Regions from separate parts of the Pseudomonas sp. NBRC 111131 genome, predicted to be linked through region 2. Evidence: riboswitches for the same ligand, from Rfam matches in the RefSeq annotation. Region 2 holds a riboswitch; the other holds the start of a gene.
The links. Region 2 has a riboswitch for thiamine pyrophosphate ahead of thiC (phosphomethylpyrimidine synthase ThiC). Riboswitches for the same ligand answer to the same signal wherever they lie in the genome.

Region 1: another riboswitch for thiamine pyrophosphate. It lies ahead of APH34_RS19645 (TenA family protein); the one in region 2 lies ahead of thiC (phosphomethylpyrimidine synthase ThiC).

The regions. Positions count from the first base shown of each region.
Region 1 covers NZ_BCBH01000023.1:60,163-67,056, reverse strand. Annotated here, with positions in the region: gene APH34_RS19650 (bifunctional diguanylate cyclase/phosphodiesterase) at 1-1,956, opposite strand, end outside; TPP riboswitch at 2,096-2,210, shown strand; gene APH34_RS19645 (TenA family protein) at 2,290-2,937, shown strand; gene tenA (thiaminase II) at 2,934-3,599, shown strand; gene APH34_RS19635 (DNA-binding protein) at 3,954-4,937, shown strand; gene APH34_RS29595 (DUF6021 family protein) at 4,995-5,168, shown strand; gene APH34_RS19630 (hypothetical protein) at 5,235-5,510, opposite strand; gene APH34_RS19625 (DUF4142 domain-containing protein) at 5,534-6,034, opposite strand; gene APH34_RS19620 (hypothetical protein) at 6,204-6,446, shown strand; gene xth (exodeoxyribonuclease III) at 6,443-6,894, shown strand, end outside.
Region 2 covers NZ_BCBH01000004.1:162,839-169,732, forward strand. Annotated here, with positions in the region: gene APH34_RS05945 (NUDIX domain-containing protein) at 1-359, opposite strand, end outside; gene APH34_RS05950 (RsiV family protein) at 544-1,290, shown strand; gene cytX (putative hydroxymethylpyrimidine transporter CytX) at 1,259-2,542, opposite strand; gene thiC (phosphomethylpyrimidine synthase ThiC) at 2,689-4,575, opposite strand; TPP riboswitch at 4,734-4,840, opposite strand; gene APH34_RS05965 (TolC family outer membrane protein) at 5,002-6,438, shown strand; gene waaA (lipid IV(A) 3-deoxy-D-manno-octulosonic acid transferase) at 6,510-6,894, opposite strand, start outside.

The DNA.
Region 1 (6,894 bases), on a different contig from region 2:
CAGATGGTCGACCGCGGTACCCTCCGGGTCGAGGATCGTGGTTTCGGTGATTTCAAGTTCCAGGCGCTGCGGGGCGATGCCATGGGCCTGCAGCTCGGCCAGCAAGCGGTTGCTGAAGTCGACCTGGCGCAGTTGCAGGGCAGAAACATTCACCGCCAGGCGGCTCTCCCGGCCCTGCGCGCCCCATCGAGCCAGCTCTTCGCAGGCCAGGCGCAACACTTCCCAGCCCAGGTCGATGATAAAACCGCTGCGTTCGGCCAGGTCGATGAAACGGTCAGGGTAGAGCAGGCCGAACTCCGGGTGGTCCCAGCGCACCAAGGCTTCGTAGCCCAGCACCTGCTGGGTATCCAAACGTATTTGCGGCTGGTAATGCAGCACGAACTGGCGCTCGGTCAACGCGTTGCCGAAGGCTTGCTCCAGGGTAAAGGCCTGGATATCGGAAAGGTTCAATGACGGGTCGAAGAAGCGATACTGGGCACGGCCGGCCTGCTTGGCCGAGTACATCGCCGCGTCGGCGCAGCGGATCAGGCTGTCGATTTCCTGGCCATCACGCGGGCAGATGCTGACGCCGACACTGGGGCTGGTATTGACCTCCTGGCCGTCCAGCGCGTAGGTGGCCGACAACTTCTGCACCAGGTTGCGCACCCAGGCATTGATTTGCTCTTCGCTGCGCTCGCCGGCCAGCAGCACGACGAATTCGTCGCCACCAAAGCGCGAGGCTTCGTCGCCCGGCTCGAGCAGGCGCTGGATGCGCCCGGCCACGGCCTGCAGCAGCAAATCGCCGATCTTGTGCCCGAGCGAGTCATTGATCGACTTGAAGCGGTCCATGTCGATGAACAAGATGGCCATCAGCCGGCGTTTACCGCGCTGCCGGGTCAGCACCGTGCCCGCCACCTCGACGAACTGACGACGGTTGTGCAAGCCGCTGAGGTGATCGGTGGCGGCGGCATGGCTGCTGCGTCGGTGTTCGTCCTCCAGGCGCCCGATCAGTTGCTGATTGACCTGCTGCGCAAGCTCCAGGGCGCTGAACGCCTCCTGGCGCTTGCGCAGCAGCCGCAACGTCCACGCCAGGCTGGCGAGGATCATCAAGGTCATGCTCAGGTTGAGCCAGAACTGGCGTGAGTAGGCCAGGGCAGAGGGCGCCAGAATTTCATCGTAGCGTTGGCTGACGACAATGCTGAAGCCACGTTCGGCGACACGCCGGTACAGGCTCTGATAGGCCTCGCCAGAGGCATATTGCGTGAGCTGCCCTGATTCGACGCCTGAGCCGGGCACGCCTGGCTCGAAGCTGTCGCCGGCCCCGATCACGCCATGGGTGTCGATGCGCAGCCGCTCCTGGCCGTCGTCCTGCACCAGGCGTATCAGCCCGGTGGTGCCCAGGTCGATATGCTGGAACAGTACCGCCAGGTAGCCGATGTCGAGCTGCACGAGGAGGATGGTGTCGATTTCACGGCTTGGCAGGCTGGTCAAGGGCAGCAGGAAGGGCAGTCGCCAGTTTGGTGTGTCGGACGGGGCCACACGCGGCAGGAACGCTTTGAAACCATAGCGGGCGACGTGCACGTTCAATTGCTGCAGCCAGGGGGCTGGCAGCACGGGGGCTTCGTCGCCGTGGCTGGCCGAAAGCAGGCGGCCGTGCCGGTCATAAAGGCCCATGCGCTTGAACACTGGGTCCTCGGCCAGCAGCCGGGCGAGGCTGAGGTTACCCTGGTGCAGCACCTTCATATCCTCCTGGGTCACCCGGCCGACGGCCTGTGCGCGGTCTACCAGTTGGCGCAGGCTCTGGGCAACGATGCTGGCCAGGTTCAGGTGCTCAACGGCCTTGGCGGACAGCGCGTCCTGGCGCGCGGCGGCCTTCTGGGCGAAATGCAGCCCCCAGAGAAAGGTCAGGGTGGCTGCGCAGAGCATCAGGATCAACAGGCGCAACAGGCCTGTAGACGAGAGAGAACGGCGGATCACTGCTGGTATTCCCGACCCGGGGTGAAGGCGGAAAAATACGACAATAAGATGACAGCATAATGACTAGTGGCGATGTGCCTTTAGCCTTGTGGGCGTCGATCAGGCCAGTGGCAACGGCCGTCGATCTGCTGTATACCTGCACTCCACCAAGGGGAGCCCGGCAACGGGCTGAGAAACCGCTGGCAACTGCAGCGCGGTGACCCTTCGAACCTGATCCGGATCATGCCGGCGAAGGGATGGGACTGCCGACCTGCCTTTTTGCCGGCCTCACTGCGAGGCCGCTCCATGCCCCACTCGAACGGTCTCGCTGTCACCTCAATGGAGGACAGCACCATGACCGAACGTTTCACCCAAATCCTGCGCCGTCAGAGCGAACCGACCTGGTCGGCTGCCGTGGGCCATCGCTTCGTCACCGAGCTCTGCAACGGCAGCGTGGCCGACCCGTTCATGATCCGCTACCTGGTTCAGGACCATCGCTTCATCGACAGCTTCCTGACCTTGCTCGGTGCGGCGATCGCCACCGCCGACACCTTTGAGGCTCGGCTGCGCTTCGGTCGCTTCGCCGGCATGATCTCGAGCGACGAAAACACCTATTTCCTGCGCGCGTTCGAAGCCTTGGACGTCAGCCCCGCGCAACGCAACGAGCCCGCGGACAGCGGGCCGACTGCCGGCTTCAAGGCCATCATGCGCGAAGCGGCGGCTACCCGGTCCTATGCGGCCGCGCTGGCGGTGCTGAACGTGGCAGAAGGGCTGTACCTGGACTGGGCCAGCAAGGCGCCGAAACCACTGCCGGCCAACTTCGTCTACGCCGAGTGGATCACCCTGCACGACAACCCGGCATTTGCCGAATTCGTTGCCTTCCTGCAGGCCGAACTGGACCGGGTAGGGCCACAGGAGGCAGCACTGAGCAGCGACTTCTACTCACGTACCGTGGCGCTGGAGCTTGCCTTTTTCGACGCCATTTACGATGAGGAAGCCTGAGCATGGATATTTTCGAGCGCCTCAAAGCTGCAACCGCGCCGCAGTGGGCCCGCTATGTCGACCACGATTTTGTGCGGCAGATGGGTGAGGGCACCTTGGCCGAGGAGGCCTTCCGCACCTACCTGGTTCAGGACTACCTGTTCCTGATCCAGTTCGCCCGCGCCTGGGCACTGGCGGCCTATAAAAGCAGGACCCCCGCAGATATCCGCGCCGCCCAGGCTGGCCTGGCAGCCATTCTCGACGAGACCGAGCTGCACCTGCGGCTTTGCGCGCGTTGGGGGCTGTCGCAAGCCGATATCGCAGCCGCTCCGGAGCATCAGGCCACGGTGGCCTACACCCGCTACGTGCTCGACTGCGGCGCCGCCGGCGACCTGCTGGAGCTGCATGCAGCCTTGGCACCGTGTGTGATTGGCTACGCCGAAATCGGGCGCGTGCTGGCCGAGCGGATCGGTGACCTGAGTGACCATCCTTACCGCGAATGGATCGGGGAGTATGCCGGTGAGGCCTACCAGGACGTGGCGGCGTCGGCACGCAAGCACCTCGATGACCTGGCGGCGCGCAGCATGACTGAGCAGCGCTTCATCGAGCTGGCCGCGATCTTTGGCCAGGCATCGCGGTTGGAGGCCGACTTCTGGCAAATGGGCCTCGACAGCCAAGGTTGATGCGCTTACGCGCTGCCTGGCGCTTTACAGCCTCAACAGTAAATGGGTACCACGCGGTACCCATTCACTGCCCGCTTTAGCCCCGCACTATAAGGTCGCGCCGCCCGGCGCCGACCTGCTCCCCCTTCAATCCATCCCCACCTGCCTGCGCCTATTTGCGCCGCCGCACCCTGGCCGGGTGCTTTGTGTACTGCTCCTACGGCAGCCACCTCCCACACCCAGAATTCGTGCTATCTCATGCGATAAGCCGTGATTATTAAACCTTAGTAAGTGCTTGAATTTCCGTGCGAGGAGGGTGAGAATTCCCATGTAAATACATGGTACGTACCATGATACGAAATCGTAGGAGCATTCATGGCCCGGGGCGGTATTAACAAAGCGGTAGTGCAGCAGGCACGGCAGGTATTGATCGCTCGGGGTGAGTACCCGAGCATCGATGCTGTACGTATCGAACTGGGCAACACCGGCTCCAAAACCACTATCCATCGTTACCTCAAGGAGCTTGAGGAGCACAAACCTGCCGCGCTGCAGGGTGCCCCAGCACTGAGCGACACGCTGGGCAAGCTGGTGGGGCAGTTGGCAGACCAGCTTCAGGAGGAGGCGGATGCCCGCGTCGAGCAGGCGCAAGCGGCTTTCAACGAACAGCGCGAACAGCTCGAGGCGCAGTTGCACCTGGCCCAGCAGGCATTGGCCACCGCACACCAGCAACTGCAGATACAGGCCGCAGCACTCGCTGCCGAATCGGAGCGCCTGGTAGCCACCCAGAGCACGTTGCAGGCCGAACAACTGCGCAGCGCCAGCCTGAATCAATCACTTGGGGAGTTGCAGGTGCGCCTGGCCGACAAGGACGAGCAGGTGCGCTCACTGGAAGACAAGCACCGCCACGCCCGGGATGCCCTTGAGCACTACCGAAGCGCCAGCCGCGAACAACGCGAGCAAGACCAGCGCCGGCATGAAGCCCAGCTGCAGCAGCTGCAGGTGGAGTTGCGCCAGTTGCAGCAAGGCATGATCGTCAAACAGGACGAACTGACCCGCCTGCACCGCGACAACGAGCGCTTGCTCGGTGAACATCGACAGGCCTGCAGTGAACGCAAGGCGCTGGATGAGTTGCTGGAGCAGCGGGACGCGCAGATCCAGGGTTTGCGTACGATCCTGGCGCAGGCACAGGGCGCCAGCGAAGAAATGCGCCGGCAATTGCAGGTGCAGGAGCAGCACCTGGAAGACAAACGGGGTATCTGTGCGGAGCAGGGCAGGCAATTGCAGTTTCTGCAGGGTGAGCTGGTCAAGCGGGATGAAGCACTTAAGGACTGTCGGCAGCAGTTGGCAGCCGGCAAATAAAATCAAACTTCGAGCGGCATTCACACTCTTCCTAAGACACCCAAGGGAGACTGTTACATGACCAAGCCAACCCAGCAGCCGGAAAAAGGGCAGGGCCCGCATTCCTCCGATAAAGCCAGCAAGAACCACGAGCTGGGTTTTGACCCGGACTCACCAGACCTTGACGACCCGCAAGTAGACCCTACAGGGCCAGCGATAGCGCCAAGGGATGAGGAGAAGAAGCACAAGTAGCCTTCTTCATCGATACCGGCGGCAGCGGGCAACCCCGCTGCTACCTGGTTTGCGCTTAGGGTGCGCCTACGTCTGTGAACGGTCTGTCTGTGCACCGTCCGCCTGCTTGGCGGCGTCCACGCCGGCTGCCGACAATTTGATCGGGTAGCTCAAGCTCAGTTGGTGTTCCTCGTCCACCGCCACACTGCCGTCCTGGATCAGGCCATGTTCCTGCAAGGTCTTGAGCATGCCTGCCACCGCCTTTTCGCCGCGGTAGTTGTCCAGTACTTCCTTGCCCAACCCATGGGGATGAGCGTGGAGCAGGCGGGTGAGGATTTCGCTACGCAGTGCATCGTTAGTCATGAGAGCCTCGTGCAATGGGTCGATTATTTGCCGTGTTTGGCCTGAAGCGCCTTGGCCTGTTCCAGATGGTGTTCCAGGGTAGGCAAGGTGTCACTGGCGAAAGCTTTCAGCTCGGGCTTGTCGGACGAAGCCGCTTCCTTCTTGAACAGTTCCACCGCCTTTTCATGGGCATCGACCTGGTTGTTGACATACGACTTGTCGAACGACTCGTCACGCCATTGCAAGATCATTTTTTTGACCTTGTCGGTCAGCGCTGCATCGTCCGGCACCTTGATATCCAGCTTGCGGGCAATGTCGCCGAGCTTCTGGTTAGCCTTGGTATGGTCGGTCACCATCTGCTGGGCGAAGGTCTTGATTTCGGCGTTCTGGCTCTTTTCCAGTGCCAGGTTGCCGGTAACGACCTCGGCAATGCCTGCCTCGGTGGCGGCATCGACAAAGTCATCGGAAGTGGCGGCCATCACTTGCCAGGACGCCATGCCCAGCACCATTGACAAGCCCACGCGTTTGATCAACAGATTGCTCATGTCTCTCTCCTTGCTACCGTGGCGCGACCTCGTTTGTCGCTTACGGTTGAGCCCGCTCTGCGGCCATAGGTTTAATTTTTTTTGCACCCAGGCGTACGTCGCACGATCACGTGGAACGATGCGCAGCGCACAGGCTCACACATTCAAAGGTTTGCAAAGGAGTAGCGCCATGAGCATCGAACGCAGTATTCCTGAGCTTGAGGCCTGGTATGCCCAATACGACGATGACAGTTATCGGCTTGAGTCGCCCGATGCCTACTACGAAGGGCTGGTCCATACCGCCGAAGCGCTGCTCAATGACGGCGCGATCGAATGGGATGACTGGGTGGCGCTCAAGGCGCTCGCCGATGAGGCGCAACTGGGTGCATTGCCCGACGCCGTACAGGCCCACGTGGATGACCCGGACGCATGAAAGCCCTGCGCATCGCCACCTTCAACATCAATGGCATCCGCAGCCGGCTGCCGGCACTGCTGGCCTGGCTGGACCGGGAAAAGCCCGACATTGCCTGCCTGCAGGAACTCAAAGCCGCGGACCAGCAGTTTCCTCGGGAGGCTATTGAAGCCGCCGGGTATGGCTGCTTGCACCACGGTCAGCCCGCGTGGAACGGTGTCGCCATCCTGGCCAGGGATAGCCAGCCCCTGGAAGTGCGCCGAGGCCTGCCGGGCATGGAAGACGACAGCCAGAGCCGTTATCTGGAAGCGGCAGTTCACGGCTTGCTGGTAGGCTGTCTGTACCTGCCCAACGGCAACCCGCAACCGGGCCCTAAATTCGATTACAAGCTGCGCTGGTTCGAGCGCCTACTCGCCCATGCGCGCAGCCTGCAGGGCAGCGGTCATCCAACGGTGCTGGCGGGTGACTT
Region 2 (6,894 bases):
AGCGCGCTGAAGGTCAGCCCGGCTTCCTCCTGGGCTTCGCGATGCGCCACCTCTTCAGGCTGTTCATCCTTGTCGATCAGCCCCGCGACCATCTCGATCAGCCACGGGTTGTCGGCTTTGCCCAGCGCACCGACGCGAAACTGCTCGATCAGCACCACTTCATCACGCTGAGGGTCATAGGGCAGCACACACACGGCGTCGTGGCGCACGAACAGTTCGCGGCTGATCTCCCGGCCCATGCCCCCGGCAAAAAGCTCATGGCGCAGGCGAAGCTTGTCGAGCTTGTAAAAGCCTTGGAAGCAATTGGCCCGCTCGATGATCTGGAAGCCCTTGGGCACTGAATTGAACGTGTCTGACATGGAAATCCTCATGACCTCTGATACCGCATCGCGCCATCCTACTCCGCACGCTTGCCTGTTTCACCCCTTTCCGGCAACCGTTCGCGCAGTCGGGACAGCGCGTCTTGTCTCTGTTAGCTTAGTGGCGAACTGAAGGCCGCGCAGACGGTCAAAGGCCGACTTTCCCTGTTCTGCAAGGATCATCATGACACTTGTCAAACTGACTTCCGTGGCTGTGCTGGCCCTGGCGCTGGGTGCCTGCCAGAGCCTGTTCAGCCCTAATTACCGCGCGCCCCTCGAGGTCAAACGCGACGCCTGGGAACATGTGAAACCCGGATGCAGCGAAACCGACTGCCCATTGGTGAACATCGACACGGTCCACTTCCCTGCCCTGCCGAAGCTCGACGGTATCGTCGAGAAACGCCTGCTGCAGTTGACCGAAGACAATCAGCATGGCACCGCGCCCAGCACCTTGCAGGCCTACGAGCAGCAATACTTGGCCAACGCCGACAAACGCAACAGCAGCTACCTGCAAGCCAAGGTACGCGAGCAGCATGACGGGCTGGTGATCATCGAGTTGTCCAGTTACCTCGACAGCGGCGGCGCGCACGGCATGCCTGGGCGCGCATTCATCAACTATTCGCGCAAGCAGGACAAGGTGTTGACCCTGCAGGACATGCTGGTGCCAGGCCAGGAAGAGACGTTCTGGAAGACGGTCGAAGAATCGCACCGTGCCTGGCTGATCAGCGTCGGCATGGACAAGGACGCCGAGTTCGCCAAGACCTGGCCATTCAAACGGTCGCCGCACATCGCCCTGACGTACGGCGCCGTAGTGGTCAAATATGAAGTCTATGCCATCGCGCCCTACTCCATGGGCCACGTGGAGCTGAAAATCCCCTACCCGCGCCTGAACGGCGTGCTCAAGCCCGAGCTGTTTCCCGGGCGCGGCTGAGGCTCAGTAGCGCATGCAGCCCACCTGCCAGCAACAGTGCTGGCAGCGTGGCGCCCAGCTCCGGTGCTTGCGCGGCGATGGTGTGATAGGCCGCCACCCCCACTGCCCAGGCCAGCAAGGCCTGCCAATGCAGGCCCGCTACCCGCGCAGGGGCATGGCGGCGACGGATCACGTAGTGGTCCATCAGCACCACACCGAACAGCGGCGCGAACACCGAACCGATCAACAGCAGGAAGTTCTCGTACTGGGCCAGCGGCGCCAGCAAGGCGATCAGGGTGCACAGCACGCCGATGGCCAAGGCCAGGTGTTCGACTTTCAGGCGTACCAGCAAGCCGCTTGAAACCGCCGCCGAATGGATATCGGCAAATGCCTTCTCCGATTCGTCCAGCAGGATCAGCAGCAGCGGAATCCCCATCCCGGCGCCCGCCAGGGCCAGCAACAGCGCATTGACCTCGCCACCTGGCGCAAAGGCCAGGGTGTAAGCCACACCCAGGCTCATCAGCCAGGTGTTGCCAATGAAGTAGCCCAGGACAGTGCCACCGAACACACCTTTGCCACTGCGGGCGAAACGTGAGTAATCGCAAATCAGCGGCAACCACGACAAGGGCATGGCGATGACGATGTCGAAGCCTACGGCCAGCGACATCGAACCATCGCCACTACGGTGCCACAGGGCAGTCAGGTCGGCCTTGGCAAAGAGGTTCCAGGTCAGCCACAGGCAAGCGCCCAACAACACCCAGATACCCCATTTGCGCAACACCTTGCGCACGAATGCCAGCGGCCCGGCGACCGCCAGCAGGGTGGCCAGGCCACCGAAGCACAGGGTCCATAACATCGGGCTGTTCCACAGGCTGTCGTCACCGAACGTGCGCGCCCCGAGCAGGCTGGCCGCATCGCGCATGACGATGATTTCGAAGGCGCCCCAGCCCACCAGTTGCAGGAGGTTGAGCAACGCCGGCAGGCGAGCGCCATGGCTGCCCAGGCTCAGGCGCAAGGTGGCCATGGCGGACAGGCCGGTGTCACTGCCGATGACCCCCGCCGCCCCCAGTAGCAGTACACCCACGCCGGTGCCGAGGGCGATGGCCAGTACAGCGCCAGCCAGGCCCAGGCCTGGGGCGAGCATGGCACCCACCTGCAGGACCATCAGGCCAATGCCGAGGGAGAACCAAAGCGAGAACAGGTCGCGGGCGCCGAAGGGGCGCTGGCTGGAAGGGACCGGGTGGTCGGGAGAGAAATGGCTCGGGGTAGTCATTGTTGTGATCGCCGCAAATGTTGAGATAAGCACTGCCCCCAGTGCGGGGGCGGGCTTGCCTGCGAAGGCGTCGGGCCAACCTGTCGTGCTGGCCTGGCTGACGCTTTCGCGGGGCAAGCCCGCACCTACAGGGGTTGTGGAGTGCCTTACACTTTTCTGTACAGCTGGCTGCCTTCCTGACGGAACCGCTCGGCCTGTTCGCGCATGCCTTCTTCCACCGACACATCGGTCGCTTCGATGCGCTGGTTGGCAGCGTATTCACGCACTTCCTGGGTAATCTTCATCGAGCAGAACTTCGGCCCGCACATCGAGCAGAAGTGCGCCACCTTGGCCGATTCCTTCGGCAGGGTCTCGTCGTGGAAGGCGCGTGCCGTGTCCGGGTCCAGGCCCAGGTTGAACTGGTCTTCCCAGCGGAACTCGAAGCGTGCCTTGGACAAGGCGTTGTCACGGATCTGCGCGCCCGGGTGGCCCTTGGCCAGGTCAGCGGCATGGGCAGCGATCTTGTAGGTGATGATGCCGGTCTTGACGTCATCCTTGTTCGGCAGCCCCAGGTGCTCCTTGGGTGTGACGTAGCAGAGCATGGCACAGCCGAACCAGCCAATCATCGCGGCACCGATGCCCGAGGTGATGTGGTCATAACCCGGGGCGATGTCGGTGGTCAGTGGGCCGAGGGTGTAGAATGGCGCCTCGTCGCAGCACTCCAGCTGCTTGTCCATGTTTTCCTTGATCAACTGCATCGGCACATGGCCCGGGCCTTCGATCATGCATTGCACGTCGTGCTTCCAGGCGATCTTGGTCAATTCGCCGAGGGTCTCCAGCTCACCGAACTGCGCCGCATCGTTGGCATCGGCGATCGAGCCCGGGCGCAGGCCATCACCCAGCGAGAAGCTGACATCGTAGGCCTTCATGATTTCGCAGATTTCGTCGAAGTGCGTGTACAGGAAGTTCTCCTGATGATGGGCAAGGCACCACTTGGCCATGATCGAACCACCACGGCTGACGATGCCGGTGACGCGCTTGGCGGTCAATGGCACGTAGCGCAGCAGCACGCCGGCATGGATGGTGAAGTAGTCCACGCCCTGCTCGGCCTGCTCGATCAAGGTGTCGCGGAACAGCTCCCAGGTCAGATCCTCGGCAACGCCACCCACCTTTTCCAAGGCCTGGTAGATCGGCACGGTGCCGATCGGCACCGGCGAGTTGCGGATGATCCACTCGCGGGTTTCGTGAATGTGCTTGCCGGTGGACAGGTCCATGACGGTGTCCGAGCCCCAGCGAATACCCCAGGTCAGCTTGGCCACTTCTTCCTCGATCGAGGAGCCCAGGGCGCTGTTGCCGATGTTGCCGTTGATCTTCACCAGGAAGTTGCGGCCGATGATCATCGGCTCCAGCTCAGGGTGGTTGATGTTGGCCGGGATGATCGCGCGGCCGCGGGCAATTTCCTCACGCACGAACTCAGCGGTGATTGCATTCGGAATGCTTGCGCCGAAACTGTGGCCGGCGTGTTGCTGGCTGAGCAAACCGGCGGCGCGTGCCTCCTGCAGCTTCATGTTCTCGCGGATGGCAACGTACTCCATCTCGGCGGTGATGATGCCCTGGCGGGCGTAGTGCATCTGCGTGACGTTGGCACCGGCCTTGGCCCGGCGTGGGTTACGCACATGGGCGAAACGCAGCTTGGCAAGCTCAGCGTCGTTCAGGCGTTGCTGGCCGAAGTTGGAGCTCAAGCCACCCAGGCGCTCGGTGTCGCCACGGGCGTCGATCCAGGCCGAGCGCACATCGGCCAGGCCCTTGCGCACATCGATGATGACGCTGGGATCGGTGTACGGGCCGGAGGTGTCATAGACCAACACCGGGGCATTGGATTCGCCGCCGAAATCGGTGGGGGTGTCGTGCAGGCTGATCTCGCGCATGGGCACGCGGATGTCCGGGCGCGAGCCTTCGACATACACCTTGCGCGAACGGGGGAAGGGTTGCACGGACTGCTGATCGACTTGCGCCGATTCGCTGAGGTTGATCGTTTTTTCTTGTTTGCTCATCACAGGCTCTCCAGACAGCTTCCTAGCGGTGGAATGTCGGGGAGAACCTGAAAGACGCGGACGCACCCCTTGACGGGTGTGCAGTGCCGGAAACGGGGAGGTGCCTTGAGCTGCATGAGCTGTGACAATCCCGGACCTGGCACAAGAGGCTCCCCGGGAAGGCGAGCAATCTTGTTCCCTACGCAGGCGCTAACCTGATCAGGTTCAACGGGATCCGCAACTTTGCGATCTCAGCCTTTGCATCAAGGCACCCCGACAAGAACATGCGCAGTCTAGACTGGTGGGGTCGGCAAAGCCAAGCAGGTTGAACACAGGGCTGATGAAAGGCGCAGGCAACGATTGTTGCCGGGTGCGCATGGCACTACACTGCCTCATCGCTCAAAACTCAACAGTTTAGTAATTATCTTTCGTACAAGGATTGCCCCTATGCTGCGCAAACTCTCACTGGCGATAGCCGTGTCTTGTGCGTCCAACGCAGTGGTCTGGGCAGCGGATGTGCCCACTACAGTGAAAACCGACCTGGTCAGCGTCTACCAGGAAGCGGTCGACAACAACGCCGACCTTGCCGCTGCCCGCGCCGACTATGGCGCTCGTCGCGAAGTGGTGCCCCAGGCCCGCGCCGGCCTGTTACCGAACCTGTCGGCCGGCGCCGAGATGCTCAATAGCCGCACCAAGTTCGATGAACCGTCGATTACCTCCAACCGCAGCGGCAATGCCTGGAGCGCGACCCTGTCGCAACCGATCTTCCGTGCCGATCGCTGGTTCCAGTTGCAGGCGGCTGAGGCGGTCAATGAACAGGCGGCACTGGAGCTGTCGGCCACCGAGCAGAACCTGATCCTGCAAACCGCGCAAAATTACTTCGCCGTGCTCCGCGCCCAGGACAACCTGGCTGCCACCAAGGCCGAAGAGGCCGCGTTCAAGCGCCAGCTGGACCAGTCCAACGAACGATTCGACGTCGGCCTCTCCGACAAGACCGACGTCTTGCAGTCACAGGCCAGCTACGACACTGCCCGGGCCAACCGGATCATTGCCGAGCGCCAGGTGCAGGATGCCTTCGAAGCCCTGGTGACGCTGACCAACCGCGAGTACACCGCCATCCAGGGCGTGGTCCATACCTTGCCCGTGCAGGTACCGATCCCCAATGACGCCAAGGCCTGGGTGGAAACCGCCGGGCGGCAGAACCTCAACCTGCTGGCGACCAACCACGCCGTTGCCGCCGCCGAAGAAACCCTGCGCCAGCGCAAGGCCGGCCACGCACCAACGCTCGATGCCGTGGCACGCTACGAGAAAGGCGACAACGACAACCTCGGTTTCAGCAATCCGGCGCCGCAGCCAGGTGTGCGTTACAGCGGAGACGTGGAGCAGACCTCCATCGGCCTGCAGTTGAACATCCCGATCTACAGCGGCGGCCTGACCAGCTCGCAAGTGCGCGAGGCCTACCAGCGCCTGAACCAGAGTGAACAGCAACGCGAAAGCCTGCGCCGCCAGGTGGTGGAGAACACCCGCAACCTGCACCGCGCGGTGAACACCGATGTCGAGCAGGTGCAGGCCCGCAAGCAATCGATCGTGTCCAACCAGAGCGCGCTGGAAGCCACCGAAATCGGCTATCAGGTCGGTACTCGCAACATCGTCGACGTGCTCGATGCCCAGCGCCAGCTGTACACCTCGGTGCGTGACTACAACAACAGCCGCTATGACTACATTCTCGACAACCTGAGCCTGAAGCAGGCAGCGGGGACCTTGAGCCCACAGGACCTGGCAGACCTGAAGCGCTACCTCAAGCCCGACTACAACCCGGACAAGGACTTCCTGCCACCGGACCTGGCGGCTGCCGCAGCCAAGAACTTCGAGCGTCGCCCTTGACCTGGAGCTTCGCACAATCGTTGTAGGGGCGGCCTTTTGTCGCGACAGGGCCGCAAAGCGGCCCCGAGGTATCAGCCGATGAGTTTGCCCAACCTATCGAGCAAGCGTTGCAACGCCCCCTGATTGGCCTGCATCACCGCCCTTCCCGCCTCGCCCATGCGTTGGGCATCTTGCGGCAGCTCGATCAACCGGCGCACGGCTTCCGCCAGCCCATCGGCATTGTCGACCTGCTGCAACGCCCCCGCCTCGCGCAGCATCGCGCTGATTTCGAGGAAGTTGAACACATATGGCCCCATGAGCACCGGCAATGCCAGCGCCGCGGGCTCCAGCGGGTTGTGGCCACCGGTGGCGACCAGGCTGCCGCCGACGAAGGCGATGTCGGCCAGGGCATAGAGGAACAGCAATTCGCCCATGGTATCGCCGAGCAGTACGCGGACGTGGCTGTCGACAGCAGCG